4 regions of the Enterobacter sp. MGH 24 genome follow, and region 4 is predicted to be linked to each of the others. Evidence: predicted binding sites of a transcription regulator. Region 4 holds the regulator's gene; each other region holds the start of a gene.
The links. Region 4 encodes CRP, which controls carbon source genes, mostly activating them, when cyclic AMP is high. Its sites were predicted from a motif close to ATGTGANNNNNNTCACAT; they were not measured.

Region 1 (7,997 bases), 1.2 Mb from region 4:
GCCAAGGCTGTCTTCTACACGCTGCTTGCCCTGCACATTTTCAAGGTGCTCTTTGTCAATAAACCCCGTACCAAAGCCAAAACGAAACTCGTAGTAGTCCGCAGAGGTCGGCACAACGGCAAGGATCTGCCCCGCGCGCACGTTACCCACGTTGATCACGCTGTTCCCCACCTGCGCCCAGATCGCTGCATCTTCGGTGGTTTGCATATAGCGGGCCGGTAGCCCTTGTTGGCTAATCAAACTGGCAGATGTACCGCCGGAAATCAGCAGCAATAGCAGGAACAGAACGCGCATAAACATGGGATTTAAATCGATACCAGGAATGAGTCGCCATTGTAGCAAAAGCGACACCAATACCAATGTTTAATTCTTATACAAATCATGGAGCAAGACAAAAGGCGGATTTTTCTGCTGCTGATGCCAAAGGCTGCTTACGCCGGGTATGTGCTTATCAACGATAGTATTGCGAAATTCGGCACTGCTTAAAGTTTCACGAAATGGGATCATTAATTCCAGCAACGCATAATTAATGCCTGAGATCACCTCACAATTCTCATGCTTGTGACTCAGTAACGCCGCAGAACGATAAGGTGCTGCCCCGGATTTATCAGTGAGAAAGATAACGCCATCACCGGTGTCGGTTTCATGCAGGGCATCGCACATCATTCGACTGAGCATGTTGGTACTCAATCCGCGCCAGTAGTTCACCGCGCGGCACTGCGCCAGCGGACCAAATTTGGCCTCAAGTTTCTCCAGCATATCCTGCGCATGTTCATCGTGGCAGGTGATAACCCATCCCAGCATCACTCCCTCCTTAGCAGGCGAGTAGTTTAGCGGAGTGAAGGTTAGCTTACGGTGATAACTGTCAAAGAAAAGTGCCCGGCAAACAGATTGTCGCCGGGCAGAGGATTAGCTGCGCAGACCGCGTCCGCGCTGGATCAGATACCAGCACAGCAGGTAGAAGGCGATGATGAACACCACCAGCACCGCTACCGTAGTGAACAACGGCACATCGGTAATGCCGAGGAAGCCAAAGCGGAAGCCGCTGATCATGTAGACAATCGGGTTCAGGTGCGACAGCGCCTGCCAGAACGGCGGCAGCAGCGTCAGGGAGTAGAACACCCCGCCGAGATAGGTTAGCGGCGTCAGCACGAAGGTCGGGATCAGGCTGATATCGTCAAACGTTTTGGCGAATACGGCGTTCAGCAGACCGGCCAGCGAGAACAGGATCGCCGTCAGGAGCAGCGTCAGCGCCACAAACAGCCAGGAGTGTACCTGGAACGGCACGAAGAACAGCGAAATCGCTGTAACCAGGATCCCCACGCACAGCCCGCGCGCCACGCCGCCGCCGACATAGCCCGCGATAATTACATGCGTAGGTACCGGCGCCACCAGCAGCTCTTCAATATTGCGCTGGAACTTGGCGCTAAAGAATGACGACGCTACGTTGGCGTAGGCGTTAGTAATCACCGCCATCATGATCAGGCCCGGCACAATAAACTGCATATAGGTAAAGCCGTGCATTTCACCAATCCGGGAACCGATCAGGTTACCGAAGATAATGAAATACAGCGTCATGGTGATCACCGGCGGCACCAGGGTTTGCACCCAGATGCGCATAAAGCGGTTAATCTCTTTCGCCCAGATACTTTTCAGCGCGACCCAGTAAAGATGCGTCATGCCTTGTCTCCTTGTTTGTCATGTACCAGAGAGACAAACAGCTCTTCCAGTCGGTTCGCTTTGTTACGCATGCTTAAGACCTGAATCCCCTGCGCGCTCAGCTGCGAGAACACGCTGTTAATCCCCTGTTCGCGCAGCACTTCCACTTCCAGCGTCGAGGTATCGACAAGACGATACTGATACCCTTCGAGCTTCGGTAGCGGGCTTTTCGCCGCCAGATCGAGAATGAAGGTTTCGGATTTCAGCTTAGAGAGCAGATTCTTCATCGAGGTATTTTCCACCAGCTCGCCGTGCTGAATGATGCCGATGTTGCGGCACAGCATTTCAGCCTCTTCCAGGTAGTGGGTGGTCAGAATAATGGTGGTGCCTTTGTCGTTGAGATCTTTCAGGAAGCCCCACATGGAACGACGAAGTTCGATATCAACACCCGCAGTCGGTTCATCGAGGATCAGCAGTTTTGGCTCGTGCATCAGCGCACGGGCAATCATCAGGCGGCGCTTCATCCCGCCGGACAACATGCGTGCACGTTCGTTACGCTTTTCCCACAGATCGAGCTGCTTGAGGTATTTTTCGCTACGCTCCAGGGCCTCTTTACGCTCAACGCCGTAATAACCCGCCTGGTTAACGACAATTTGCTGCACCGTCTCGAACGGGTTGAAGTTGAACTCCTGCGGAACCAGCCCCAGCTGGCGCTTGGCGTTCACCACATCTTTTTGCAGGTCGTACCCAAAGACGCTCACCCGGCCGGACGTTTTATTGACCAGCGAACTGATAATTCCAATGGTGGTCGATTTCCCCGCCCCGTTCGGCCCCAGAAGCGCGTAAAAATCGCCGGCCTCTACTTTAAGATCTATTCCGCGTAGCGCCTGAACGCCACCCGAATAGGTTTTTCTAAGCTGCTCAAGCTCCAGTGCAATTGCCATGAAATTAACTTACCTTCAGTTCTTACACACGTTGTGTGGTTTCATTAAAAGTCGGGTTACCCTATAGTAGCGCAACGCAATAACTCGGTTACAGGTCGCTAACCTCCATGAACAACATAGATACACTCATCAGCAATAATGCACTATGGTCAAAAATGCTGGTGGAGGAAGACCCCGGATTTTTTGGAAAACTCGCGCAGGCTCAAAACCCACGCTTTCTCTGGATTGGATGTTCCGACAGCCGCGTCCCGGCGGAGCGCCTGACCGGCCTTGAACCCGGCGAACTGTTTGTTCACCGTAATGTCGCCAATCTCGTCATCCACACCGATCTCAACTGTCTTTCTGTTGTTCAGTATGCCGTTGACGTTCTGCAAGTCGAGCACATCATCATTTGCGGCCATTATGGCTGCGGCGGCGTGCAGGCGGCGGTTGAAAACACGGAACTGGGGCTCATTGATAACTGGCTACTGCACATCCGCGATATCTGGTTCAAACATAGCTCACTGCTGGGCGAAATGCCGCAGGAGCGTCGCATGGATACCCTTTGCGAACTCAACGTGATGGAGCAGGTATATAACCTGGGCCACTCAACAATCATGCAATCAGCGTGGAAACGCGGGCAGAAGGTCTCTATCCACGGCTGGGCGTACGGTATTCACGATGGTCTGCTGCGCAATCTGGAAGTGACCGCCACCAACCGCGAAACGCTGGAGCAGCGCTACCGTTCGGGAATTGCCAACCTCAAGCTTAAGCATGTGAACCATAAATAAGTGCACGTTAAAAAGCCGGGTGGCGGCTGCGCCTTACCCGGCCTACATGTGCCCATTCGTAGGCCCGGTAAGCGTAGCGCCACCGGGCAACAAACCGCAACTACTCGTCCAGCAATACCACTTTCCCAACGTACGGCAGATGACGATAACGCTGCGCGTAGTCAATGCCGTAACCGACGACGAATTCGTCCGGAATCGAGAAGCCAACGAACTCCACCGGCACCTGCACTTCACGACGGTCAGGTTTATCCAGCAGCGTACAAATCGCCAGCGATTTTGGCTCACGCAGGCTCAGGATCTCGCGCACTTTTGACAGCGTGTTGCCGGAGTCAATAATGTCTTCAACGATCAACACATCTTTGCCACGAATATCTTCATCCAGATCTTTCAGGATTTTCACATCACGGGTGGTGGACATGCCGCTGCCGTAGCTGGAGGCGGTCATAAAATCGACCTCATGGGGCACATGCACTTCACGGCACAGGTCTGCCATGAACATGAAAGAGCCGCGCAACAGACCGACCAGCACCATTTCGCTGCCGCTGTCCTTGTAATGTTCGGTGATTTGACGACCCAGTTCGGCGATACGCGCTTTGATCTCGGCTTCCGGGATCATCACTTCAACAGTATGTTTCATATTACTAACCAAATGATTTTAATGAAAATCTCTCAATGCAGGTGAATGTATTTCCGGCATCGATACGCAAGCCCGCCATTATATCAGCAAATGGATAAGCCTGGCGTATGAGTTATAAAAAGCAAATATTGTGATTCCGATCACACTTGTTAATACCTATAATTAGTTGCTAGCAAATTATTAACAAAAACTGACGAGTACACTTTCTATGGCTGAAACAAACGCTAAACAGCCGCGTCTACTGGTGACATTAACAGCCGCTTTCGCAGCCTTCTGCGCGCTGTATCTGTTAATCGGTGGCGTCTGGCTGGTCGCTTTAGGCGGCTCCTGGTACTACCCGATTGCGGGTCTGGTTATGGTTGCCGTAACCGTCCTGCTGTTGCGTAGAAAACAATCTGCACTGTGGCTGTATGCCGCCCTCCTTCTTGCCACCATGATCTGGGGCGTCTGGGAAGTCGGGTTCGACTTCTGGGCACTGACGCCGCGTAGCGACATCCTGGTCTTCTTCGGCATCTGGCTGATCCTGCCGTTCGTGTGGCGTCGCCTGATTGTGCCTTCCAGCGGTGCTGTAGCGGGCCTGGTTGTTGCCCTGCTGATTACCGGCGGCATTCTGACCTGGGCCGGTTTTAACGACCCGCAGGAGATCAACGGTACGCTGAACGCGGAATCCACGCCTGCTGCGGCTATCTCGCAGGTCGCTGACGGCGACTGGCCTGCGTACGGTCGTAATCAGGAAGGTCAACGCTACTCTCCGCTGAAGCAGATCAACGCGGATAACGTTAAGAACCTGAAAGAAGCCTGGGTATTCCGTACCGGTGATGTGAAGATGCCGAACGATCCGGGCGAGCTGACCAACGAAGTGACGCCAATTAAAGTTGGCAACATGCTCTATCTGTGTACGGCGCACCAGCGTCTGTTCGCGCTCGACGCGGCCACCGGTAAAGAAAAATGGCACTTCGATCCGCAGCTGAACTCCAACCCGTCCTTCCAGCACGTTACCTGCCGCGGCGTCTCTTACCACGAAGCGCGCGCCGATAATGCCAGCCCGGAAGTCATCGCCGACTGCCCGCGCCGCATTATGCTGCCGGTGAACGATGGCCGTCTGTTCGCCATCAATGCCGAAACGGGCAAGCTGTGCGAAACCTTTGCCAACAAAGGTATCCTGAACCTGCAGACCAACATGCCGGACACCACGCCGGGTCTGTATGAGCCCACCTCACCGCCAATCATCACCGATAAAACTATCGTGATTGCCGGTTCGGTAACGGATAACTTCTCCACGCGTGAAACCTCCGGCGTCATCCGTGGTTTCGACGTGAACACTGGTAAACTGCTGTGGGCCTTTGACCCGGGTGCGAAAGATCCAAACGCGATCCCATCGGATGAACACACCTTTACCTTTAACTCGCCAAACTCCTGGGCGCCAGCGGCGTATGACGCTAAGCTGGACCTGGTCTACCTGCCAATGGGTGTGACCACGCCAGATATCTGGGGCGGTAACCGCACGCCGGAGCAGGAGCGCTATGCGAGCGCTATCGTGGCGCTGAACGCGACCACCGGTAAGCTGGCGTGGAGCTACCAGACGGTCCACCACGATCTGTGGGATATGGATATGCCGTCCCAGCCGACGCTGGCGGACATTACCGTTGACGGCAAAACCGTGCCGGTGATTTACGCTCCGGCCAAGACGGGCAACATCTTCGTCCTGGATCGCAGCAACGGTAAGCTGGTTGTGCCTGCACCGGAAAAACCGGTTCCGCAGGGCGCCGCGAAAGGCGATTACGTCAGCAAAACCCAGCCGTTCTCTGACCTTAGCTTCCGTCCGAAGAAAGACCTCAGCGGTGCAGACATGTGGGGTGCCACCATGTTTGACCAGCTGGTGTGTCGCGTGATGTTCCATCAGCTGCGCTACGAAGGCATCTTCACGCCGCCGTCTGAGCAGGGCACGCTGGTCTTCCCGGGTAACCTGGGGATGTTCGAGTGGGGCGGGATCTCCGTCGACCCGAACCGTCAGGTGGCAATTGCCAACCCAATGGCGCTGCCGTTCGTTTCCCGTCTGATCCCACGCGGTCCGGGTAACCCAATGGAGCAGCCGAAAGACGCGAAAGGTTCTGGCACCGAAGCTGGCATTCAGCCGCAGTACGGCGTGCCGTTTGGTGTAACCCTGAACCCGTTCCTGTCTCCGTTTGGTCTGCCGTGTAAACAGCCAGCCTGGGGTTATATCTCCGGTCTGGATCTGAAAACTAACCAGATCGTATGGAAAAAACGTATTGGTACGCCACAGGACAGCATGCCGTTCCCGATGCCGGTTCCGGTGCCGTTCAATATGGGTATGCCGATGCTGGGTGGCCCAATTTCCACCGCCGGTAACGTGCTGTTCATCGCGGCAACCGCAGATAACTACCTGCGCGCGTACAACATGACCAACGGTGAAAAACTGTGGCAAGGCCGTCTGCCAGCGGGTGGACAGGCCACGCCGATGACCTATGAAGTGAATGGCAAGCAGTACGTTGTCATCTCTGCGGGCGGTCACGGTTCGTTTGGCACGAAGATGGGCGACTATATCGTCGCGTATGCGTTGCCTGACGAAAACAAGTAACTGAAAAGCCCGGTGGCGCTGCGCTTACCGGGCCTACGGGTGCCCTATGTAGGCCGGGTAAGGCGAAGCCGCCACCCGGCTTTTTTTATACGGTAAAGCCCAGCATCATCCCCGTATCCTCATGCTCCAGCAGGTGACAGTGCGCCATATAGGCAAACTCCTTCGGCGCGTCGTGGTCAAACTTCACCAGCACCTCGCTGACGCCGCCCTCCACTCTCACCGTATCTTTCCAGCCCGCGCGATGCGCATCCGGCGCTTTGCCGTTCTCTGAAAGAATGCGGAACTGGGTACCGTGGATATGGAACGGGTGCAGCATCATGTCCCCTTCGCCCGAAATCACCCAGCGCTCAAACTGCCCTTTCGCGGCAGCAAACATCGGCGTGTTCATGTCAAACGCTTTGCCATTGATCATATTGGCGTTGTGGAAATCAAAGCCATGGTCGCCGTGATCCATGTTCCCCATGCCGCCCATTTTGCCGTGGTCCATATTCATGTGGCCCATCATCTGGCCGTGGTGCATCCCCGCCATCGCCTTATCGCCATATTTCGCCATCAGCGCCTGCATGCCCATCATATCGAGCATGGGGTTCATGGAGAGCTGGAGCTTGCGCTGGGTAAGCCCGTCAAGCGACGGGAGTGCTGGCAGCGTGGTTAACGTATCAGGCAGCGTGCCGGAAGCGGCCACCAGCAATGGCTGAATACGCAGCACCGGATGGGGCTTATCAAACGGCGCAACCGCCATCCCCATCTGGCTCACCGGCAGGGTTACGAGGTCAAACGGCTTGCCGTCGCTGATATCCACCAGCACCTCAAAGCGTTCGCCCATGAGCATCGGCAGCTCGCTCACTTTCACCGGCTCCGGCAGCAGGCCGCCGTCGCTCGCGACCACGTACAGCGGGCGTTTATCGCTGGCGGCGAAATTCAGCGAGCGTGCGTTACAACCGTTGAGCAGGCGCAGGCGCAGCCAGCCTTTCGGCGCGGCATGCTGAGGGTAAATGGCGCCGTTGGTCAGCAGCGTGTCGCCAAACCAGCCTACCGCCGCGCTCATCACGTCCAGCTGGTAGTCAATTTGACCGTCAGCGTTGAATTTCTTGTCCTGCACAATCACCGGCACATCGTCGATGCCCCACTGTTTCGGCAGGCGCAGCAGGCGGCTTTCGTCGTCTTCAATCAGCACCAGCCCCGCCAGCCCCATCGCCACCTGATGGCCCGTTTTGCCATGCTGATGCGGATGGAACCAGCAGGTCGCCGCGCGCTGGTCAGGCGTAAAGGTGACGCTGCGCGTGCCGCCCGCTTTGATGATGCCCTGCGGCCCGCCGTCCACCTCACCCGGCACTTCCAGCCCGTGCCAGTGCAGCGTCGTCTCTTCGGCGAGCGTGTTGTGGATA
Region 2 (7,997 bases), 2.7 Mb from region 4:
GCGAACCCGACGCGTTTCAGGAAGCTATCTGCAATACCAATCACGGTTTTTACCCGATCCTGATTGAGCGTATCAAGGAATTTGCGCAGCGCAATGTGGGTGGTGATGTGGATCACCTTCAGCTTATCCGTATACAGCACCATGGCGTAATCTTTGCTGTCGGTCAGATGCGCCAGCAGCTCGGTGTGGCCCGGATAGAGATGACCGGCAAGATGCAGAGCCTCTTTATTCAGAGGAGCCGTCGCGATAGCCTTCACCTTGCCCGCCATCGCCAGCTCGGTGGCTCGCTTCACGCAGCGATAGGCCAGATCCCCTGCTGCAGCCTGAACGACTCCCGGCTTTAACGCATCAGGATCGGCCAGCGGTTCGTCCAGCACGTTAATCACGCCAGGGGCAAATTTCGCGTCGCTCACCGCATCGATAAGACGTATATCCGCCCGCCCGGCGATCCCTTTATCCAGCACCCGCTGCAGCGTTCTGGCGCAGCCCACGACAACAACCGGCGCCCCTGAAAGCTCGCCTTCGGTGAGGGATTTGATAATGATTTCCGGGCCAATGCCAGCCGGGTCACCCATGGTTACAGCAATGATTTTAGTCACTCAGTCTCTCCTCGATAAAATACAGAACCTCAAGCAGCGTATCTTCCTTTCCGAAGCCCCCTGCTTTGGTCATTACCGGCTGCTGCCAGCCGCAACCCAGAAATTTTCCGACCGGCACGCACTGTGCGACGCATCCGGTAATTTCAAACCCCCGAGCATCCAGTGCCTTCGCAACGGCCATCGCCACATCGCCACCGGAGACGTACAGCGCGTCCGGCTCGTGCACCGCAAGCACCTGTCGGGTCAGTTCGCCTAAAAACGTACAGATTTTTTCGCCCAGGCCAGCCCGGGTGACGTGATGCTGCCGACAGAGTTGCTCGACCTGATGGCGAGCATCGTTGCCCGCGCAGGTATGAACAATGCAGTGATGCCCAGCCTGTAGCACCTGCGCGATCTGCGCGAGATACCCGGCCGTAACGCCGCGCAAAACGTCATTCACATCAATGAATACCGACGAGACGCCGGAAACACCTGTGGCCAGTGCGACCTGGCGTTGAGCGATCTCACTCATCGACCCCACCACGGCTAACAGCTGCTTGCGTCGCGCCGGGGCCAGATGACGGGCCAGCGCATCGCATAGCCCGGCAGAGCCCACCAGCAGCGGCATCTGTGCGCAGGTCATTGCTGCGGCGATAATGGCGTCCAGCTCCTCGTCGGTCTGCGCATCAACAAAGATCCACTCCGTTCCCTGCGCCAGTTCGGCTGCCAGCGTCTCCACGGTCACGTTTTTACCGCTCACGTCGCGAAAAAGGTCAGCAATCGCGGCAGAAGGAACGGGCGTTTTGGGATCGCTGGCAAATTCGGTTTCGTCCACCGGAATGCCGTTTACCAGACACCTGCCTTGCCGCGTGATCCGCCCTGCCGCGGGGTATGCCGGGGCAACAATCACCTGGCGTTTGCCGCTTAATGTCTTCAGGGCCTGTGACTCAGCCCCCGCGTTGCCGCGCAGCGTCGAATCCATTTTTTTGATGAGCCAGCGGGCATCCGCGACATCGGCCCCGAGTGCGGTCACCTTTTCGGCTGCCTCCCATGCCGACAGCGCCCGGGAATCGGTATTGACGATCAGCGCATCGGTCGCCTGGGTAAAAGGTGTATGAAACGCCACGCTGACTTTTTTGCCGCACAGCGCCAGGCTGACGCCGGCATCGTTAGCGCCGGTAAAGTCATCTGCGACGACCACGACCTCTCTGTACAGATTGTTCACTTTCATCCCCACTCCGGGTTCGCCTTTCCTGTTAATGATTATATTCAATCATGATTGATTATATGTGAGCAAGATCAAGTTAATCAGTTTGCGAATAAATTATAAATTCAGCCACACGATGACCATGAAGCGTCTTATTTGAGCGAAATCAATCATGGGCACAGAGACAGGAGAAAAGCGTGGTTACGATCAACAGCACCATTATTAGCGGCGCGAATGCCATCGCCGCCATCAGGCCGTTACTCACTGATAAAACGCAGCTGCTGCTGGTGACGGACGGCAACATTGCGCGTCTGGAGGCAGCAAAGCAGATCCGCGCGATCCTCGAAGAGGACAACCGCCGCGTCATGATTATTGACAGCGTACCGCCTGAACCCTCCCACCACGATGTCAGCCAGCTGCTCGCGGGGTTAAACGGGACGTTTGGGCTTGTCGTGGGGATCGGCGGCGGTAGCGTACTGGATGTGGCCAAACTGCTCTCAGTGCTGTGCCATCCGCTGTCACCGGGGCTGGATAACCTTCTGGCGGGTATAAAACCTGAGGCACGCATCCCCTCTCTTCTGATCCCGGCTACTGCCGGAACCGGCTCGGAAGCGACGCCGAATGCCATCCTGGCGATTCCGGAGCAAAACACGAAAGTGGGCATTATCTCCCCCGTACTGCTGCCCGATTACGTCGCCCTGCTGCCGGAGCTGACCACCAGCATGCCCGCGCATATTGCCTCATCAACCGGGATTGATGCGTTGTGTCATCTGATTGAGTGTTTCACCTCAACGGTCGCCAACCCGGTCAGCGATAACGCCGCGCTGACGGGACTGGCTAAGCTGCTGAACAACATTGAAACGGCCTGCGCCGAACCGGGAAATCTGCTGGCGAAGCTGGAGATGCTGTGGGCGTCTTACTACGGCGGGGTTGCCATTGCGCATGCAGGCACGCACCTGGTTCACGCCCTTTCCTATCCGCTTGGCGGTAAATATCACCTGCCGCACGGCGTCGCTAACGCCATTCTGCTGGCCCCCTGCATGCGAGCGGTTCGGCCCCACTGCCTGAAGAAATTTGCACAGGTATGGGATTTGGTGCCCGGTGCGGATACGGCGCTGTCAGACGAAGAAAAATCCCACGCGCTGGTGGACTACTTTGCCGCGCTGGTTCGAAGGCTCAACCTGCCGGACAACCTGGAGGCGCTGGGCGTACCGCGCGACGACGTCCCCTCCCTGAGCGATGCGGCCCTTAACGTTAAGCGGCTAATGAACAACGCCCCTTGTCAGGTCAACCACGACGAGGTGCAGGCGATTTACCGGACACTGTTTCCCAACATGAATAGCCAGGGAGTGAATCATGCATAACAACATCAGGGGCGTACTGACGGCCATCGTGACCCCCTTTGATACGGAAGGCGCACTGAACCTACCGGGCCTTAAACTACAGATCGATCGTCAACTTAATGCTGGTAACGGCATCTTCTGCGGCGGCACAAACGGCGAGTTCTTCGTGCTGAACGAAGAAGAAAAAATCGCCGTTACCCGTACCTGTGTGGAAACGGTTGCCGGGCGAGCCCCGGTAGTGGCGCACATTGGTGAAATCTCGACCCGTGAAACCATCCGCCTCGGAAAACAGATCGCCTCGCTGGGCGTCGACGCCGTTTCCGTCATTACCCCTTACTTCGTTCCGCTGAAGCAGGCTGAACTCGTCTCACATTACACCGCTATCGCCGACGCGCTAGCCGTCCCGGTATTTCTGTACAACATTCCGGCGCGTACCGGCAACACCATTGAGCCCGCTACCGCACGCGCGCTGGCTGAACATCCTAACATTATCGGAATTAAAGACAGTGCCGGAAGTTACGAGAGCCTGAGCGGATTCCTCAATGCGGTGAGCGACATTGGCGGATTCGACGTGCTGAACGGCCCGGATTCGCTTATCCATCAGGGCTTCGTCGACGGATGTTCGGCCTGTATTTCCGGACTGGCGAACGTGGCGCCGGAGGCCATCAACGCCATCTGGTCACGCTTTAACGCGGGTGATATTGACGGTTCTCGTCTGGCGCAGGAGCGCGTCACCCAGCTTCGTACCGAGCTTTACAACGTGGCGTTTTCGCCTGCCGCAGTCAAAAAAGCGCTGCAGATCATGGGGGAAGACGTCGGAGAAAGTCGCTATGCCGTGGCGTTTAGCGAGCAGCAGTGCCAACAGATACGCCGAATAGTGACGACGTCACTTAACTAAACGGCGTTTGTTTCGTCAATAAGAATACCGGGTGCCCGAGGTGCCCAGGATTCACTCGCCCTGAAGAGAGGCAAAGATGAATAATTTTACCGCTGAAGATACCCTGATCATTGTGGGCATAGTCATTGTCTACATCCTGTTCACGACCTGGCTAACCTTCCGGATCCGCAGTAAAAACTCCGGGGACTTTATGGAAGGCTCCCGCGCGATGCCGGCGTTTATTGTCGGGATCCTGCTGATGTCCGAGTATATCGGCGCCAAATCCACTATCGGCACCGCGCAGGCGGCGTTTGAAGACGGTTTTGCTGCGTCCTGGTCCGTCATCGGGGCCGCAATTGGCTTCCCGCTCTTTGGCCTGCTGCTGGTAAAACGCATCTATAGCACCGGAAAAATCACCATCTCTGGTGCGATTGCTGAAAAATACGGTAACAGCACCAAAAACATTATCTCCATCATCATGATCTATGCCCTGCTGCTGGTTAACGTGGGGAATTACGTTAGCGGCGCGGCGGCTATTTCCACGGTACTGAAAGTAAATCTCCCCGTTGCCGCCTTTATTACGGCCATCGTCAGTACCTTCTATTTCGCCTTTGGCGGCATGAAGGGTGTGGCCTGGGTGACGGTGCTGCACAGCGCGCTGAAATACTTCGGCATTCTGGCCATCATGGGCTTTGCGCTGTCTAAGACGGGCGGCTTCGCGCCAATGATTGAAAACATGCCGGACTTCTACTGGACCTGGGATGGCAATATCGGCGCGTCGACCATTTTCGCCTGGCTCATCGGCACCATTGGTTCCATCTTCTGTACCCAGTTTGTGATTCAGGCAATCTCCTCTACCAAAGACGTGAAATCGGCCAAACGCTCTACCTGGGTTGCGTTCTTCTTCTGCCTGCCGATTGCGCTGGCCATCGCGGTAATCGGCGTGGCGGCTAAATACCTGCACCCGGAGATTAACAGCCTGTATGCGATGCCGATTTTCCTGCAGGATATGAACCCGTGGCTGGCCGGTCTGGTCACCACCTCTCTGGTGGCATCTATTTTCGTCAGCGTCAGTACCGTTGCGCTGGCTATCGCCTCCCTGGTGGTAAAAGACTTTTACGTGCCGATGCGCAACCCGACGCCTGAGCAGGAATTTAAGGCCACCCGCTGGATCTCCCTGCTGATTGGTTTCCTGCCGCTGATTTTTGTTCTGCTGGTGCCTGAAGTCCTGAAGCTCTCCTTCTTTACCCGCGCTATTCGTCTGTCGATTTCAGTGGTGGCCGTTATCGCCTTCTACGCCCCGTTCTTCCGCAGCACCCGTGGTGCCAATGCGGGCCTGATTGGCGCCTGCGTCGTGACCTCCGTCTGGTATCTGCTGGGCGATCCTTTTGGCATCAACAATATGTACATCGCCCTACTGACCCCTGCCGTCATCATGGTGATTGACCGTCTCATTCCGGGAAAAGCGCAGGGTAAAGCGCCAACCCCCGTTGAAAATAATGGAGTCTGATATGTCTGTAACCGTAACCCGCGACGGGATAGTTCGCCCGCAACAGGATGCCCGCACGGAGGCCGCCATGCTGCCTTCCTCTTGCCCACAAAACCACGCGGCGAATCTGCTGCCGCTCCCGGATGGCTCGCTGATGTGCGTCTGGTTCGGTGGAACCCAGGAAGGTATCGCGGATATCTCCGTATGGAGTTCACGCCTGGCGCCTGGCAGCCAGCAGTGGAGTGATGCGGTAAAACTGTCGGACGATCCCACGCGTTCCGAACAAAACCCGGTTCTGTTCCTGGCCCCGGACAACGTGCTGTGGCTGCTGTGGACCGCACAGATTTCCGGTAATCAGGACACGGCTATTGTTCGCTATCGCCAGTCTCGCGATCTGGGGAAAACCTGGGGGGTCATCGCAACCCTGCTCGATAAACCGGGCACGTTTATTCGCCAGCCCATTGTCGTGCTGGACAACGGCAGCTGGCTGCTGCCGGTATTTTACTGCCGCACCCGGCCGGGAGAGAAATGGGTCGGAAACGACGATATCAGCGCGGTAAAAATCTCCGCAGATGGTGGCAAAACGTGGCGCGATGTCGAGGTGCCGGAAAGCCTGGGCTGTGTACATATGAATATTACCCCGCTTCACAACGGCACCCTGGTGGCGCTGTTCCGCAGCCGCTGGGCGGAGAATATTTATTACAGCCAGTCGACGGATAACGGCGAAAGCTGGTCCGTACCGGAGCCGACGGAGCTACCCAATAACAACTCCTCTATTCAGGTAACAACCCTTGCCAGCGGTGAACTCGCGCTGGTCTTTAACGCCATGAGCGCCGCTGGCGCGCGTGAACGTCGCGCATCGCTATACGATGAAATTGACGATGGTGACGGTCGTAAAGAGCCGGTGGTCACCAGCGGTCGGACAGCCTTCTGGGGCGCGCCGCGCGCGCCGATGACCGTCGCCATTTCGCCGGACGGCGGGAAAAGCTGGCCGTGGCAGCGTCATCTGGATGAAGGGGATGGTTACTGCATGACCAACAACTCCATGGAAAAACTCAATCGCGAATTCTCCTATCCCAGCATCAAGCAGGGAGCTGAGGGCAATCTTCATATCGCTTACACCTACTTCCGCCAGGCCATCAAATACGTGCGGGTGACGCCAGAATGGGTCAAGGGGGTAATATGATTATCGGGCATCTCAACGCCCTGCCGCTGGCAGGGCTACCGGCGGCGCTATACGCCCTGCTTTCCCGCCCGGACTGTACGCTGAAAGCCCTCTGCGAACGCGATGACGGACGCTGGCAGCCTGAGAATGCGCCGTGGTTTTGCCACATTGGGCCGGCGCAGACGCAGCCGCGCGCCGACCGGCATACGGAATACCATCATCAGTGGGCGGACATCCAGATTGTGTTGGCGGGTGAAGAGCATATTTATGCCGGAGCGCTTCCCGCAGGCAGGCCGGAAGATGAAGAGCGTAAACCGGATCTCTTTATTGCTCCATCAGCCGAACATAGCGTCAGGATCCGGCTTGCCGATGGTGACTTTGTGGTCTTTTATCCCGGAGAACCTCACCAGGCGCTATGCGCTGTAGAGGCCCCGATGATGGTCCGCAAAGCGGTGTTTAAGGTTCCCCGCGCGATGCTGGAGGTCTGAAATGCGTCACGCCGTCGTCACCGGGGCCAGCTCCGGAATTGGTGAGGCCATTGTTAAGCGATTGCTGGCGGAGGGCTGGCAGGTCACCGGGCTCAGCCGCCGAGCCGTGACGCTGGATACGCCTGGCTTCACCAGCCTTCGCGTTGATATCACCGATCCTGATGCGTTGTGCAACGCCCTGCACACCATCGCCACACCCCAGGCAGCGATCCATGCCGCCGGGATGATGGCCGCCGCGCCGTTGGGCCAGCTGGAAAGCCTCGTTAGCGCCTCACTGTGGCAGCTCCACGTCCGGGCCTGTGAGGCATTGTTTAACCATTTTGCGCCCTCTATGGCTGCCGGCGGACGCTTTGTGGCGATAGGCAGCAGAACCTCTCGTGGTGCAGCAGGACGATCGCAGTATGTTGCCACAAAAGCAGCGATGGTAGGAATGGTCAGGAGCTGGGCGGCGGAACTGGCCCCGCGCGGGATCACGGCTAACGTGGTCTCGCCTGGGGCCACCCAAACGCCGATGCTCAGCGCCCCAGGGCGGGAAACCTCGCCCCCGAAATGTCCGCCAATCGGACGTTTAATCGCGCCAGAAGAGGTGGCCGCACTGGTGAGTTTCTTGCTTAGAGAAGACGCCGCCGCCATCACCGGCCAGGAGATGGTGATATGCGGCGGTGCCTCCCTCAGCTAGCGCAGGAAGATACGCCCTTTCAGATACAGGGTCGCCTGGCCGCCAATCAGCACGCGGTCGCCCTTCAGCTCGCAGCGCAGATCCCCGCCGCGGTCTGCCCCCTGACGGGCATTGAGTGACGTTTTGCCCAGCTTTTCGCTCCAGTACGGGATCAGCATGCTGTGGGCGGAT
Region 3 (7,997 bases), 2.5 Mb from region 4:
TGGCGGAGATGTTTGGCTCGCGAAATCGCTTTACCCGTATGGCTATCTCGAAAGAGGCGGGCGGTCTGGTGGCGGTGGGCTTTGGTCCGGTACTGGCGGGGATCTTCTGCAATATGACCGGCTCCTGGTGGCCGATTGTCGCCATGCTGGTGGCCTATTCTGTGATTGGGCTGGTCTCGGCGATCCTGATGCCGGAAGTGCGCGACCGTGATTTGAGCGCCGCGCAAGATGCAGCGGAATCCGCGCCAGAAGCGCGTGTGGGTTACGGGGCGGTCTCTTCACGACGCTAATGGTTTATATCTTGCGTGACCTATCACACAACTTTATGTTTATGTCACACCACATGAGCAAAAGTTAATATAAATCAAAATATCAAACGGCAGTATCAGTATGGTTGATGGCAGTTACTTTTTTACCCCGACTGCCATTCTAGTTGGTGTAGTCAGCAGGCGCTGCCGCTTCAGAAGGAGCGGCAGCGATCCACAGCTTTCTAATTAACGAGTCTTAATCATGGAAAACACCTTATTACAGGCCAACGCGACGCTGCCTCAGTACGATCGCGACAGCCTTAAAGCACGCATTGTACATTTAGGCTTCGGCGCATTTCACCGCGCGCATCAGGCGGTGTATGCCGACATTCTTGCCGCCGAGCACGGCAGCGACTGGGGCTACTGTGAGGTTAACCTGATTGGCGGCGAGCAGCAGATTGCCGATCTGAACGCGCAGGATAATCTTTATACCGTGGCGGAAATGTCTGCCGATGCCTGGACCTCCCGCGTGGTTGGCGTAGTCAAAAAGGCGCTGCATGCGCAGGTTGACGGCCTGGAGACCGTGCTGGCAGCGATGTGTGAACCTCAGGTGGCGATTGTCTCGCTGACCATCACCGAGAAAGGGTACTGCCACTCACCGGCGACCGGACAGCTGATGCTCGATCACCCGTTTATCGTCGCCGACCTGCAAAACCCGCACCAGCCGAAATCCGCGCCGGGCGTGGTGGTGGAAGCGCTGGCGCGTCGCAAAGCGGCGGGTCTGCCTGCGTTTAGCGTCATGTCCTGCGACAACATGCCGGAGAACGGCCACGTGATGCGCAACGTCACCTGCGCGTACGCCCGGGCGGTAAACGGCGAACTAGCGGACTGGATCGAGGCTAACGTTACCTTCCCGTCAACCATGGTGGACCGCATCGTGCCGGCGGTTACGCCCGATACGCTGGATAAAATTGAGCAGCTGACCGGCGTACGCGATCCCGCGGCAGTAGCCTGTGAACCGTTCCGCCAGTGGGTGATCGAGGATAACTTTGTGGCAGGACGTCCCGAGTGGGAAAAAGCCGGAGCCGAGCTGGTGTCAGACGTGATCCCGTTTGAAGAGATGAAGCTGCGCATGCTCAACGGCAGCCACTCGTTCCTGGCGTACCTGGGCTATCTGGCCGGATACCAGCATATCAATGACTGTATGGAAGATGAGCACTACCGCCTCGCCGCGCGCGCGCTGATGCTTAACGAGCAGGCCCCGACGCTGAAAGTGAAGGGTGTTGATTTAGGCCGCTATGCCGATCTCCTGATTGCCCGATACAGCAACCCGGCCCTGCGCCATCGGACATGGCAAATCGCGATGGACGGCAGCCAGAAGCTCCCGCAGCGTATGCTGGACTCCGTGCGCTGGCACCTGGTGCACCAGAAGCCTTTCCCGCTGCTGGCGCTGGGCGTGGCGGGGTGGATGCGCTATGTCGGCGGCGTGGACGAGCAGGGTAACGCCATTGACGTGAGCGATCCGCAGCTGGCGGTGATTCAGGCGGCAGTGAAGGGAAGTGCGGAAGGGGAAAGTCGGGTTAACGCGCTTCTGGGCATTGAGGCCATCTTTGGTAAAGCGTTACCGCAGGAGCCGCGCTTCGTTGCTGCGGTGATGACCGCGTACCGGTCGTTGCTGCAACAGGGCGCGAAAGCAACCGTGGCGCAGTACGCGTCCCAACGGTAATTCAGCACATGCCGCCGCGCGCGGCGGCATGTCTGCGCACAGCTTAGTGCATCCCCAGGCGAATCAGCTCAATCGGCTCGAACTTACCCTCGCATCCTTCCACTTCAACCGTTTTGCTGCGGCGCACCTGCGCGGCATCCAGCCCGTCGCTGTGGATCGCTTTAATCACGCCAGTTTTGCCCGTGCCGCTAATCATGACGCGGCTGCCGGTGGTGATTGCATTGCGGTTACGGTCGTATGTCATCATGGTATATTCTCCTCTCTAACCTGTTCGTTACGGCGCTATTTCAGGTTTGCCGTTCACGGGGCATATAAATACGCCTGTCCGCGCCTCATGTTTTTGTTTTTGATCAAACTCACACTTTTTTCTTTATTTCGTCGGGCGCTGACGGTTCAGGACAGGAATTTACAAAGCAGACCGTTATTTTCATTAACTGATAGTTTCGACAGGGAAGCGTTGAGGGTTGGTTTATATTCCAGATGTCATTCTGGGTGCAGGAAATAACCCTTCATCGGAATAAGGAGTCAGGCTTATGTATAAGAGCATTTTGATGCCTGTAGACGTGTTTGAAATGGATTTGAGCGACAAAGCGGTTCGCCACGCGGCAAACCTGGCGAAGGCAGAGGGCGCGTCGATTACCCTGGTCAACATTCTGCCAGCCAGCAGCCGGTCTCTGCTGCGCGGGTTCAACGCCGATATTAAAAAGTTTGAAGAGTATATGACCGCGGAATCCGGGAAGAAAATGAATGAGTTAAAAAGACTGTTCGATATCGCCCCGGAGAATATTCACAGCATGGTGCGTTTTGGCAACGTCCGCGATGAAATTATCAAGCTGAGCAAGGAGGGGGAATATGATGCGATTGTCATCGGGTCGAAAAATCCGAGCATCTCCACCCATCTGCTGGGCTCAAACGCAGAATCTATTCTGCGCTACGCTACGATCCCGGTGTTAGTCGTTCGCTAATCACGCCGCCGCACCCGCAAGGGGGCGGCGAATATTACTCTTCACTAAACCACTCGCTATTTTCCTGACGAATAAGCTGAACGGATTCGCTGATCTCCTGCAGATGCAGCGTCATCGCTTTTTCCACGCCGTCCGCATCGCGTTTTTCAAGCGCGCTGAAAATATCATGATGCTGTCGGAGCAACATGTCCGGCGGGGAGACGTGATCGAGGCTCATGTAGCGCACGCGGTCAATGGTGGCCTTGATGTTCTCGATGGTGTCCCAGGCCAGCTGACAATCCGCAATCTGCGCCAGTTTCTGGTGGAATTCATCATCAAGCTGGAAGAAATCATTCAGCTGCTTACGGTCAATGGCAATACGCTGCTGGTGAAGGTTCTGCTCCAGCAGGTAACACTGGTTGTCGTTGATAAGCGTTGCGGCACGACGCGCCACCGCGCATTCAATGGCCTGGCGAACGAAACAGCCGTTGCGTACCTGCGAGAGTGAAATTTTGTTCACGTAGCTGCCGCGCTGCGGGCGGATCTGAATCAGTCCGTTCTCAGCAAGCTTAATAAACGCCTCACGGACCGGCTGACGGGAAACGTCAAAACGCACGGAGACCTCTTTTTCAGAAAGCGGCGTTCCCGGTGGGATCAGGCAATGGACAATATCACGTCGCAAAATGTGATAGATTTGCTGGTTTACGGGCTGGGTGGGATTGAGTTGCGATTCAGCGGCCATGAGTTGTCATTTCTCAGAGAGTTAGCCTGAACATACTACCATTCTTTTAGAACCCGAAACAGACCCGGCCCGCAGGCCGGGAAGGGCAGATTTAGCCACGATGGACGCTAAGTCCGGCAAAACTCTGGCTGACTGGCATCATTTCTACGGTATTAATGTTGACGTGTTTTGGCAGCGTCGCCACCCACCAGACCGTTTCGGTCACATCTTCCGGCGTCAGCGCGTTAGCATTTTCGTAGGTTTTGCCCGCTTTCGCGTCATCGCCTTTGAAGCGCACGTTGGAAAACTCGGTGCCGCCCACCAGGCCCGGCTCGATATCGGTGACGCGAATGGCGGTGCCGTGCAGGTCGGTACGCAGGTTAAGGCTGAACTGGCGCACAAACGCCTTCGTCGCGCCATAGACGTTGCCGCCCGCATACGGCCAGCTTCCTGCGGTGGAACCGATATTGATAATGTGGCCGCGGTTGCGCTCGACCATGCCAGGCAGCACCGCGCGGGTCATATAGACCAGCCCTTTATTATTGGTGTCGATCATGTTTTCCCAGTCTTCAACGCTGGCTTTGTGCGCGGGCTCCATCCCCAGCGCCAGACCGGCATTGTTGACCAGCACGTCGATGGCGCGCCACTCGGCGGGCAGGTTGGCAATCATCTCTTCAATGGCCGCGCGGTTACGCACGTCCAGCTGCGCGGTCAGGATGCTGTCGCCTAATTCGTCCTTCAGCTCCTGCAGGCGCTCCTGGCGGCGACCGGTCGCAATAACCTTGTGCCCGTTGGCGACGAAGCGACGCGTGATGCTTTCACCAAAACCTGCCGTTGCCCCGGTAACTAAAATAATCATCTCACTGTTCCTCAACGCTTTTTGTGTTGTACTAACATAGCACGGCCGCAGAGGGTGCGTTAAGGCAACATTTGTATGACGGCGTTGCAGGGGATGGCGGCCTGGCCTACTCTGGGAGGATACCCGTACTCAGGAGCGAAAGATGACGGCCACGAATCCCTTTTTTGACATCAGCCTGCTGCCTTACCAGGCCCCCCGTTTTGATGAAATTAACGACGGACACTATCGCCCGGCCTTTGATGAAGCGCTTCGCCAGAAGCGGGCGGACATTGACGCCATTGTGTCTCAAACCGCTGCGCCGGACTTCACCAACACCGTGCTGGCGCTGGAGAAAAGCGGCGCCATGCTCGCGCGCGTCAGCAGCGTGTTCTTCGCCATGACCTCCGCGCACACCAATGCGTATTTACAGGAGCTTGAGGAGCAGTTCTCCACCGAGCTTGCCGCGCTGGCGAACGATATCTGGCTGAATGACGTGCTTTTCGCCCGCGTGGAGAGCGTCTGGCAGGACCGTGCCGCGCTGGACGCCGAATCCCGTCGGCTGGTCGAGGAGACCTGGCAGCGGTTTATTCTGGCGGGCGCGCGTCTCAATGAAGCAGAAAAAGCCGAGCTGAAGGCGCTGAATACCGAGGCGGCCACCCTGACCAGCCAGTTCAACCAGCGTCTGTTGGCCGCCGATAAGACGGGCGGGCTGGTGGTGGATTACGCGCACCAGCTTGACGGGCTCAGCGCCAGCGAGATCGCCGACGCGGCGCAGGCTGCCGCGGAGCGAGGGCTAAACGATCGCTGGCTGATCCCGCTTCTGAACACGACCCAGCAGCCCGCGCTTTCCGTACTGCGCAATCGTCAGACCCGCGAAAACCTGTTCAACGCAGGCTGGACGCGCACCCAGAAAGGGGATGAGAACGACACTCGCGAGCTGATCCTCCGCCTTACGGCGCTGCGTGCGCGGCAGGCCCACCTGCTGGGCTTTGAGGATTACGCCAGCTGGAGCATCGCCGACCAGATGGCGAAAACTCCGGACGCCGCGCTGGCCTTTATGCGCGGCATTGTGCCTGCCGCCCGCGCCCGTGCAGAGCGCGAGCAGGCCGATATTCAGAAAGTCATCGACGACGAGCAGGGTGGTTTCACCGTGCAGGCCTGGGACTGGGCTTTTTATGCCGAGCGCGTGCGTCAGGCAAAATATGCCCTCGATGAATCGCAAATCAAACCCTATTTTGCACTCAATACCGTATTGCACGATGGCGTCTTCTGGGCAGCCAGCCAGCTGTTTGGCATCCGCTTTGTGGAGCGCTTCGATATCCCGGTGTATCACCCGGACGTCCGGGTCTGGGAAATTTTCGACCACACCGGTGAGGGCATGGCGCTGTTCTACGGCGACTTCTTTGCCCGCGATTCCAAGCAGGGCGGGGCCTGGATGGGGAATTTCGTCGAGCAATCCTTCGAGTTTGTTGCCCGTCCGGTGATCTACAACGTCTGTAACTACCAAAAACCGGCTAACGGCGGCGTCGCGCTTCTCTCCTGGGATGACGTGATCACCCTGTTCCACGAGTTCGGCCATACGCTGCACGGCCTGTTTGCCAGCCAGCGTTTCGCCACGCTTTCCGGCACCAATACGCCGCGTGATTTCGTTGAATTCCCGTCACAAATTAATGAGCACTGGGCCAGCCACCCGCAGGTGTTTACACACTACGCGCGCCATTACGAAACCGGTGAACCGATGCCGGACGCGCTGCGGGAAAGCATGCTCAACGCGACCCATTTCAACAAGGGCTATGACATGACGGAGCTGCTGAGCGCCGCGCTGCTGGACATGAACTGGCACGGCATCGGTGAGGCTGTTTCGAGCGTGGAGGATTTTGAAGCGGCAGCGTTAAAAAAAGAGGGGCTGGATCTGGCCGCAGTACCGCCGCGCTATCGTAGCAGTTATTTTGCTCATATTTTCGGCGGCGGCTACGCGGCGGGATATTACGCCTACTTGTGGACGCAAATGCTTGCTGACGATGGCTATCAGTGGTTTGTTGAACAGGGCGGCCTGACCCGTGAAAACGGGCAAACATTCCGCGAGGCGATTTTGTCCCGTGGTAACAGCACGGATTTAGCTGAACTTTATCGCAACTGGCGCGGGCACGATCCGAAGATTGAACCGATGCTGGAGAATCGCGGGCTGAGCGAATAAGGTTAGTCTCGTCAGAAAAAAGAACCGGGCTTCACGCCCGGTTTTTTTTGTATTATTCCCGCTACGACTATTCGAATTCAGAATGAATAAATTGCCTGACTTGCAGTATCGAATTGAGATTAAGTTTGTGCCCGATATTATTGGTGTAGGTATAGATAGTTTTGGGGGACAGGTAAATTTTTCTCGCGGCAGCGTAAGTATCGTCAGTATCCAGCAGGGCGAAAAGGGTCTTCTTTTCCTGGGCTGAAAGCATACTGAGACTCCTGCACCGCGATATGTGGTTCAACGCATACTCAGGAGAATGCATCCGTCCGCAAGTGAGTTGTTTTCTAAACTCCACAAAGCACGATTTCCTGTAGATCGTCACAAGTGGCTCCAGGACCCTTGAACTGACATCCTTGCCACCTATGAAGATCACCTGGTGTTTTTCCGTCAGTTTCTTCCTTTTCAGAAGGTTGTAAATAGCACCGAGGCTTCTGAATGATTCAATATCTACAATGCAAACCTTTCTGCTGGGGGACGCTTGCTGGAGGATGACAGACAGCGCTTTATTCAAAAAAACATCTTTCGTCAAAATTATGTGAGGCATAAAAAAACCTGAACATCTCAGAACAAAGTGAAAAGGGGCCCTAAGGCCCCTCTGGTAACATCAGAATCCGATACGGATACCTGCCACACCCTGAATCGGTGTCTCGATTTGGCTGCCCTGACGATAATTAGCCTCACCGTACAAGGTTACGTCTTTACTAACGTTAACCGATGCACCCAGACCGTACTTGCCTGATGTGCCTTTGACGTTGTTGTCAAAGCGATTGCGCTCATTGATCGTGACCTCATTGGAGTTAGCAAACTCCTGCAACACCGCAGCTGACAGGTAAGGTTTGAACTCAGTCGAGCCAATATTGAACTTCCCGGCAATCTTCGCACCGGCTTCACCCGTGACAGAACGCGGTGAGCCCGTATTACCTTTCATGCCGTTACTGAGTTTCACATCCTCACTTGTCATCTGAACAAAGGCCAGGCGCGCATAAGGCGTGATGCTAACATCATCATTGAGATCGAACTGATAACCACCTTCAACGGCTGTGCTGAGTGCATACTGCTTCCAGTCACCGCCGGTTCTACCACCATTGGTCATGACCGCTCTCAGTTTGTTGTTGAGACGGTTACCTTTGACTACACCGTCAGCGTAGAACCCACTTGCGTCGTACCAGGTTGCATACAGGCCGAGACCGTAGCTGTCGATTTTGCTTGTACCGCCGCGGGCATGTTTCACTTTGTTATCGCTAAAGGACATGAATGCGCCGGTGACGAGGCTGCCGC
Region 4 (7,997 bases):
GGTTTGCCGAAGCGCAATGTCTGCCGGCCGCTGCCAGCTCTGCTGCGCCAGCGCCTGAAACGTGGGGGTCAGGCTGTGCGCGGAGCGCTCCATCAGCGCAAGGGATAAATCGTGGTGCGCGCCGTTCCCCCGACTGTCCACCAGACCGGGTTTCGGGCTTAAACGTGCTTCGTCAATCAGACACTGCGTGGCGGTTCGCGCCAGCCATTCGGCACCGCCTTCAACCTGAATCTGGGGCAGAAGTTTCATTACCAGCTCCGGAATTTCGCAGGTGGGTTATACAGACCGCCGGACCACTCGACGAGGTCAGACACGCTGCCCGCTGCCAACAGAGAGCGGGTGGCGTCGGTGCGGCGGATCCCCATATCTTCCGGGTAGACCACTTTGCCGCTCTGACGCAGTTCCGCCACGCGCTTCGCATCAACGCCCAGACCGATGTCGGTGATACCGGCGACGGCGGCGACCATGGCACGACGCTCTTCCAGATCTTTGGCGCGATAGAGGTAAGCAATCCCCTCTTCCGTCAGCACGTGGGTCACGTCATCGCCGTAAATCATCACCGGTGCCAGCGGCATGCCGGAGGCTTTCGCCACGTCAACGGCATCAAGTTTTTCCACGAAGGTTGGCTTCACGCCCGCCTGGAAGGTTTCCACCATCTGCACGACGAGTTTTTTACCGCGCTGCATTGGGTCCGGCTCGGTGATCATGTTCAGCCAGGCCGGGGTGGCGTGGCGACGACCGTGCGGGTCATGGCCCATGTTTGGCGCACCGCCGAAGCCGGAAAGACGACCGCGGGTCACGGTTGAGGAGTTGGCGTAACCGTCAACCTGCAGCGTAGAGCCGATGAACATATCCACCGCGTACTGGCCTGCCAGCTGGCAGAAGGCGCGGTTGGAACGCATCGAGCCGTCGGCACCGGTAAAGAAGACGTCCGGACGGGCGCGGATGTACTCTTCCATCCCCAGCTCGCCGCCGAAGCAGTGCACGCTTTCCACCCAGCCGCTTTCAATGGCAGGGATCAGCGTCGGATGCGGGTTCAGCGTCCAGTGCTTACAGATTTTGCCCTTCAGGCCAAGCTGTTCGCCGTAGGTGGGCAGCAGCAGCTCAATCGCAGCGGTGTTAAAGCCGATCCCGTGGTTCAGGGACTGCACCTGGTGTTCCGCGTAGATGCCTTTGATCGCCATCATCGCCATCAGGATATGTTCCTGTTTGATCAGGCGCGGGTCGCGGGTGAACAGCGGTTCGATAAAGAACGGTTTGTCCGCAACAACCACGTAGTCGATCCAGGAGCCCGGAATATCCACGCGCGGCAGATCGCACTCGTCGTCCACCAGCTCGTTCACCTGCGCGATGACGATGCCGTCGTGGAACGCGGCGGCTTCCACCAGCGCCGGGGTATCTTCGGTACTCGCCCCGGTGTAGAGGTTGCCTTTGCGGTCGGCTTTAAAACCGGCAATCAGCGCCACGTTTGGCGAAAGGTCGACGTAGAGGCGTGAGTAAAGTTCGATGTAGGTGTGAATCGCACCGATTTCGAGCTGACCGTCTTCCAGCAGCTGCGAAATACGCAGGCTTTGCGTCCCGGAGAAGGAGAAGTCCAGCTTGCGGGCAATGCCTTTCTCGAAGATATCCAGATGCTCGCTGCGGCCGACGCTCGGCATGATCATATGCAGGTCGTGGACAATTTGCGGGTTCACTTCGGCCAGCGAGCGGGAAAGGAAATCCGCCTGCTTCTGGTTGTTACCTTCCAGAACGACCTTGTCGCCAGGCGCGATTAATTTTTCCAGCATGGCGACAAGATCGCCGGTTGGCAGTACCTTGCCCTGCACCGGTACGGAGGCCAGACGACGCGCTTTTTCGCTACGTCGCGTGTTCCATTGCCGGGTGGGTGTTTGCCCAGATAACATTATTAACCTCCTGATTCAGCTAATCATTTTGATTTGCTTAACGTTGAGTAAAGTGTGCGCTCTGGTGAGAAAGGCATCAATTAAGCGTAGAGCGGAATCATTAGCCTGAGAGTAATAATCAAGGTAAAGATTTGTGATCGGGATCAGTTCATGTTTCGGAAAACCAGGCTAAACGGGGTACAATTCGGAAAGTACCGTAAATTTCTGACAAGAATCAGCATCGCCCTTATGACCCAAATCATTCCATCAGGCTTCGACATTGCGGCCGAAGACAGCACTGAGTTCGTGCCCATGCGCGGCGTGGCTAACCCCCACCTGCAGACCATGCTGCCGCGACTGATCCGCCGCAAGGTTCAGTTCACCCCACACTGGCAACGGCTTGACCTGCCAGACGGTGATTTTCTGGATCTCGCCTGGAGCGAAGCGCCGGAACAGGCCCGCCATAAGCCGCGTCTGGTGGTCTTTCACGGTCTGGAAGGCAGCCTGCACAGCCCGTATGCGCATGGATTAATTGAGGCGGCAAAAGCGCGCGGCTGGCTCGGCGTGGTGATGCATTTTCGCGGCTGCAGCGGCGAACCGAATCGTCAGAAACGCATTTATCACTCGGGTGAAACCGAAGACGGGACGTGGTTTTTACACTGGCTGCGGGACAACTTTGGCACCGTGCCCACCGCCGCGGTGGGCTACTCGCTGGGCGGAAATATGCTGGCCTGTCTGCTGGCCAAGGAGGGTGAAAGCGTCCCGCTGGATGCCGCCGTCATTGTCTCCGCGCCGTTTATGCTGGAGCAGTGCAGCTACCACATGGATAAAGGCTTTTCCCGCGTCTATCAGCGCTACCTGCTCAACCTGCTGAAGGCCAACGCGGCGCGTAAGCTGAAGGCCTACCCGGATACCCTGCCAGTCAGCCTGCGCCAGCTGAAAAAGGTGCGCCGTATTCGCGAGTTCGACGACCTGATCACCGCGAAAATCCACGGCTTCGCCGATGCGATTGACTATTATCGTCAGTGCAGCGCCATGCCGCTGCTCAGCAAGATCACGCAGCCGACGCTGATTATTCATGCCAAAGATGACCCGTTTATGGATCATCACTCTATCCCCTCTCAGGAATTCCTGCCCGACAACGTTCACTATCAGTTGACCGAGCACGGCGGCCACGTCGGGTTTATCGGCGGCACGCTGCGCCGCCCGAAAATGTGGCTTGAGGCGCGCATTCCTGACTGGCTGACTCCTTATCTGGAGGGTGCAAAATGATTATTCCCTGGCAGGATCTGGCTCCCGAAACGCTCGATAATCTGATTGAAAGCTTTGTATTACGTGAAGGCACCGATTATGGTGAACAGGAACGCTCGCTTGAGCAAAAGGTCAACGATGTAAAGCGCCAGCTAAAAAGCGGCGACGTGGTGCTGGTGTGGTCAGAACTGCATGAGACGGTCAATATCATGCCCCGCAACGCGTTTCACGGCTGATCTTCCACCCTTTTCAGTCAGGGAGTTGCTATGTCTGCCAGACATCCGGTTATTGCCGTTACGGGGTCGAGTGGTGCGGGAACCACTACCACCAGCCTCGCATTTCGCAAGATTTTCGCCCAGCTGAATCTCCGTGCGGCGGAGGTCGAAGGCGACAGCTTTCACCGCTACACGCGTCCGGAGATGGACATGGCCATCCGTAAGGCGCGCGATCTGGGTAAACACATCAGCTACTTCGGCCCGGAGGCCAATGACTTCGGCCTGCTGGAACAAACCTTTATCGAGTACGGTCAGAGCGGTAAAGGGCAGTCCCGCAAATATCTGCATACCTATGATGAAGCCGTTCCCTGGAATCAGGTGCCGGGAACCTTTACCCCGTGGCAGCCGCTGCCGGAACCCACCGACGTCCTGTTTTACGAAGGATTGCACGGCGGCGTGGTCACCCCTCAACACGACGTGGCGCGCCACGTGGATCTGCTGGTCGGCGTGGTCCCTATCGTTAACCTGGAGTGGATCCAGAAGCTGACGCGTGACATGAGCGAGCGCGGCCATTCTCGCGAAGCGGTGATGGACTCCGTGGTGCGCTCCATGGAGGATTATATTAACTTCCTGACGCCGCAGTTTTCCCGCACCCATATCAACTTCCAGCGCGTGCCGACGGTGGACACCTCCAACCCCTTTGCCGCCAAAAGTATCCCGTCCCTGGATGAGAGCTTCGTGGTGATCCATTTCCGCAACCTCGACGGCATTGATTACCCCTGGCTGCTGGCCATGCTGCAGGGCTCGTTTATTTCGCACATGAATACGTTAGTGGTGCCGGGCGGAAAAATGGGGCTGGCGATGGAGCTCATCATGACGCCGCTGGTGGAGCGACTGATGGAAGGGAAGCAGATTGCGTGACGCCTGTTGCCGGATGGCGCTTCGCTTATCCGGCCTACGTTCGTGCAGTTGTAGGCCCGGTAAGCGCAGCGCCACCGGGCTTTGTTTTTTAAGCCTCGATCACTTCATACGAATGCGTGATTTTTACCGCTTTCTCCAGCATTAACGCCACAGAGCAGTACTTCTCCGCAGACAGGTCCACCGCACGCGAGACCGCCGCGTCTTTCAGCTCTTTACCGGTGACCACAAAGTGCAGGTTAATATGGGTGAACAGGCGTGGCGCCTCTTCGCGACGTTCTGACGTGAGTTTGACTTCACAATCCGTCACGTCATGACGACCTTTTTGCAGGATCGACACCACGTCAATTGCGCTGCATCCCCCTGCCGCCATTAGCACCATTTCCATTGGGCTTGGTGCTTTATCGCCGGAGTTACCGTCCATCAAAATCTGGTGTCCTGAAGCGGACTCGCCCAGGAACGTTAAACCTTCAACCCATTTCACGCGCGCTTGCATATTCTTAAACTCCAACGTTGCATTTTTGGTGACAGATTACGCGTGCGTTACATTTCTCGCAATGGAAGGCGACCTGCATCATGCTGAAGCGAGACACCAGGAGACACGCGGCGAAAGCTATGCTAAAACACTCTGGATGCTACAGTAATACATTGACGTTACACATGTATGCAGAGGACATCAAACTTTACTGGCTGCGAAACGTTACGGTAGCCGACTTCCCAGGGTATGGGTAAGAATTCGATTGCAACCCCAGAGTCCGGATGCATCTGATGACTCTGGTGACAGCTTATAACAGAGGATAACAGCGCATGGTGCTTGGCAAACCGCAAACAGACCCGACTCTCGAATGGTTCTTGTCTCATTGCCACATTCATAAGTACCCATCAAAGAGCACGCTGATTCACCAGGGTGAAAAAGCGGAAACGTTGTATTACATCGTTAAAGGCTCGGTGGCAGTGCTGATCAAAGATGAAGAAGGGAAAGAGATGATCCTTTCTTATCTGAACCAGGGCGATTTCATCGGTGAACTGGGCCTGTTTGAAGAGGGCCAGGAACGTAGCGCCTGGGTTCGTGCAAAGACAGCATGTGAAGTGGCTGAAATTTCTTACAAGAAGTTCCGTCAGCTGATTCAGGTTAACCCTGACATCCTGATGCGTCTTTCTTCCCAGATGGCGCGCCGTCTGCAGGTCACGTCAGAAAAAGTGGGTAACCTCGCCTTCCTGGACGTGACAGGCCGTATCGCGCAGACCCTGCTGAACCTGGCGAAACAGCCAGACGCCATGACCCACCCGGACGGCATGCAAATTAAAATTACCCGTCAGGAAATTGGTCAGATCGTCGGTTGCTCCCGTGAAACAGTGGGCCGTATCCTGAAAATGCTGGAAGATCAAAACCTGATCTCCGCCCACGGTAAAACCATCGTGGTCTACGGAACGCGTTAATTCCGCTTAAACGGCGTGCCATCGCAAGGTGTCACGCCGTTTTTGTCTCTACTCCCCATGTGGCGCAGGCTGATCTATCACCCGGAAGTTAACTACGCACTGCGGCAAACGCTGGTGTTGTGCCTTCCTGTGGCCATAGGTCTGATCCTCGGACACCTCCAGCAAGGCCTGCTGTTTTCCCTCGTGCCCGCCTGCTGCAACATCGCCGGTCTTGACACGCCGCATAAGCGCTTTTTTAAACGCCTGATTATCGGTGGCTGCCTGTTTGCTGGCTGCAGCCTCGCCGTACAGCTTTTACTGGCTCGGGATATCCCGCTGCCGCTGATCCTGACCGTACTGGCCATGACCCTCGGCGTGACGGCGGAAATCAGTTCGCTGCACGCCCGCCTGCTTCCCGCTTCGCTGATTGCGGCCATTTTCACGCTGAGCCTCGCCGGGAATATGCCGGTGTGGGAGCCGCTGCTGATCTACGCCCTGGGGACATTATGGTACGGGCTGTTTAACTGGTTTTGGTTCTGGCTGTGGCGGGAACAGCCGCTGCGTGAATCCCTGAGCCTGCTCTACGTGCAGCTTGCGGATTACTGCGAAGCCAAATACACCCTGCTCACCCAGCATACCGATCCGGAGAAATCCTTACCGCCGCTGCTGACGCGCCAGCAAAAGGTGGTGGATCTGATAAGCCAGTGCTATCAGCAGCTGCATATGCTCGCCGCCAACAAGAACCACGAGTACAAGCGGCTGCTGCGCACCTTCCAGGTCGGGCTGGATCTGCAGGAGCATATCTCCGTTAGCCTGCACCACCCGCAGGAGGTGCAAAAGCTGGTCGAGCGCAGCCACGCCGAAGCGGTGATCCGCTGGAACGCGCAGACCGTCTCGGCACGCCTGCGGGTGCTGGCCGATGATATTCTCTATCACCGCTACCCGACGCGCTTTAGCATGGATAAACAGCTGGGCGCGCTGGAGAAAATCGCCCGTCAGCATCCGGATAACCCCGTCGGCCAGTTTGCCGCCTGGCACTTCAGCCGTATCGCGCGCGTGCTGCGCACCCAGCGCCCGCTTTATCCCCGCGACCTGATGGCGGATAAGCAGAAACGGCTGCCGCTACTGCCCGCGCTCAAAAGCTATCTTTCTCTTAAATCGTCCGCCCTGCGCAACGCCGCAAGGATTAGCGTGATGCTCAGTACCGCCAGCCTGATGGGCATGGCGCTGCATCTGCCGAAACCCTACTGGATCTTAATGACCGTGCTGTTTGTCACCCAGAACGGCTACGGCGCGACGCGGGTGCGTATTCTGCACCGGGCTGGCGGAACGATGGCCGGGCTGATCATTGCGGGCGTGACGCTGCACTTCCACGTGCCGGAAGGCTATACCCTGGCAGGCATGCTGGCGATCACGCTGGTGAGCTACCTGATTATCCGCAAAAACTACGGCTGGGCGATGGTGGGCTTTACGGTGACGGCGGTATATACCCTGCAGCTGCTCACGCTCAATGGCGAACAGTTTATTGTCGCCAGGCTGATTGATACTCTGATCGGCTGTCTGATTGCCTTTGGCGGCATGGTCTGGCTGTGGCCGCAGTGGCAAAGCGGACTGCTGCGCCAGAACGCCCACGACGCGCTGGAAGCCGACCAGCAGGCCATTCGCCTGATCCTGAGCGACGACCCGCAGCCCTCCCCGCTGGCGTATCAGCGGATGAAGGTCAACCAGGCACACAATGCGCTGTTTAACTCGCTCAACCAGGCCATGCAGGAGCCGGGCTTTAACTCGCACTATCTGGCAGACATGAAGCTCTGGGTGACGCACAGCCAGTTTATCGTCGAACACATTAACGCCATGACCACGCTGGCGCGCGAGCACACGATGCTGACGCCGGATCTGGCGCAGCGCTATTTGCAGTCGTGTGAAATTGCGTTGCAGAGGTGTCAGCAGCGTCTGGAGTATGACTCGCCGGGCGAGTCGGGAGATTCGAACATTCTGGAAGCGCCGGAGACGTTAACCCACGGGCCAATGAGCACCCTGGAGCAACATTTGCAGCGCGTTCTGGGACATCTGAACACCATGCACACCATTTCGTCGGTGGCATGGCGTCAGCGTCCGCATCACGGGGTTTGGTTAACGCGCGTGTTAAAGCGAACCGAGTATTAGCCTTTAACGATCTTCGCGACCGCCGCGGCAAAGCGGATTAACCCGTCTTCGATGTCTTTGTCTTCTACCACCAGCGACGGCGCAAAGCGCATCACGTCCGGCCCCGCGTTCAGCACCATCACCCCTTCGTGCGCGGCGGCGTGCA

Region 1: hpt (hypoxanthine phosphoribosyltransferase) is a predicted target of CRP. The motif match lies at 4,139-4,156, and genes of this name have one in related genera.
Region 2: L370_RS04345 (iron-containing alcohol dehydrogenase) is a predicted target of CRP. The motif match lies at 1,866-1,883, and genes of this name have one in related genera.
Region 3: ydfZ (putative selenium delivery protein YdfZ) is a predicted target of CRP. The motif match lies at 2,319-2,336, and genes of this name have one in related genera.

Annotation. Positions count from the first base shown of each region.
Region 1 is NZ_KI535657.1:2,227,146-2,235,142, reverse strand. It holds gene L370_RS11310 (polysaccharide deacetylase family protein) at 1-300, opposite strand, end outside; gene L370_RS11315 (PTS sugar transporter subunit IIA) at 364-804, opposite strand; gene L370_RS11320 (ABC transporter permease) at 910-1,680, opposite strand; gene L370_RS11325 (ABC transporter ATP-binding protein) at 1,677-2,603, opposite strand; gene can (carbonate dehydratase) at 2,711-3,373, shown strand; gene hpt (hypoxanthine phosphoribosyltransferase) at 3,474-4,010, opposite strand; gene L370_RS11340 (glucose/quinate/shikimate family membrane-bound PQQ-dependent dehydrogenase) at 4,219-6,609, shown strand; gene cueO (multicopper oxidase CueO) at 6,695-7,997, opposite strand, start outside.
Region 2 is NZ_KI535657.1:3,746,742-3,754,738, reverse strand. It holds gene L370_RS04335 (D-threonate 4-phosphate dehydrogenase) at 1-599, opposite strand, end outside; gene L370_RS04340 (D-threonate kinase) at 592-1,809, opposite strand; gene L370_RS04345 (iron-containing alcohol dehydrogenase) at 1,983-3,149, shown strand; gene L370_RS04350 (dihydrodipicolinate synthase family protein) at 3,142-4,026, shown strand; gene L370_RS04355 (sodium:solute symporter family protein) at 4,103-5,515, shown strand; gene L370_RS04360 (sialidase family protein) at 5,517-6,680, shown strand; gene L370_RS04365 (NanQ anomerase/TabA/YiaL family protein) at 6,677-7,147, shown strand; gene L370_RS04370 (SDR family NAD(P)-dependent oxidoreductase) at 7,149-7,826, shown strand; gene L370_RS04375 (PhzF family phenazine biosynthesis protein) at 7,823-7,997, opposite strand, start outside.
Region 3 is NZ_KI535657.1:3,557,290-3,565,286, forward strand. It holds gene L370_RS05205 (MFS transporter) at 1-290, shown strand, start outside; gene L370_RS05200 (mannitol dehydrogenase family protein) at 511-1,974, shown strand; gene ydfZ (putative selenium delivery protein YdfZ) at 2,018-2,221, opposite strand; gene L370_RS05190 (universal stress protein) at 2,508-2,939, shown strand; gene L370_RS05185 (GntR family transcriptional regulator) at 2,974-3,660, opposite strand; gene ydfG (bifunctional NADP-dependent 3-hydroxy acid dehydrogenase/3-hydroxypropionate dehydrogenase YdfG) at 3,752-4,498, opposite strand; gene dcp (peptidyl-dipeptidase Dcp) at 4,641-6,674, shown strand; gene L370_RS22330 (AIDA repeat-containing protein) at 7,324-7,997, opposite strand, start outside.
Region 4 is NZ_KI535657.1:1,028,621-1,036,617, forward strand. It holds gene L370_RS16830 (triphosphoribosyl-dephospho-CoA synthase) at 1-249, opposite strand, end outside; gene mdcA (malonate decarboxylase subunit alpha) at 249-1,904, opposite strand; gene L370_RS16820 (hydrolase) at 2,133-3,155, shown strand; gene L370_RS16815 (YheU family protein) at 3,152-3,370, shown strand; gene L370_RS16810 (phosphoribulokinase) at 3,401-4,270, shown strand; gene L370_RS16805 (OsmC family protein) at 4,359-4,763, opposite strand; gene crp (cAMP-activated global transcriptional regulator CRP) at 5,075-5,707, shown strand; gene L370_RS16795 (YccS/YhfK family putative transporter) at 5,765-7,852, shown strand; gene L370_RS16790 (bifunctional acetylornithine/succinyldiaminopimelate transaminase) at 7,849-7,997, opposite strand, start outside.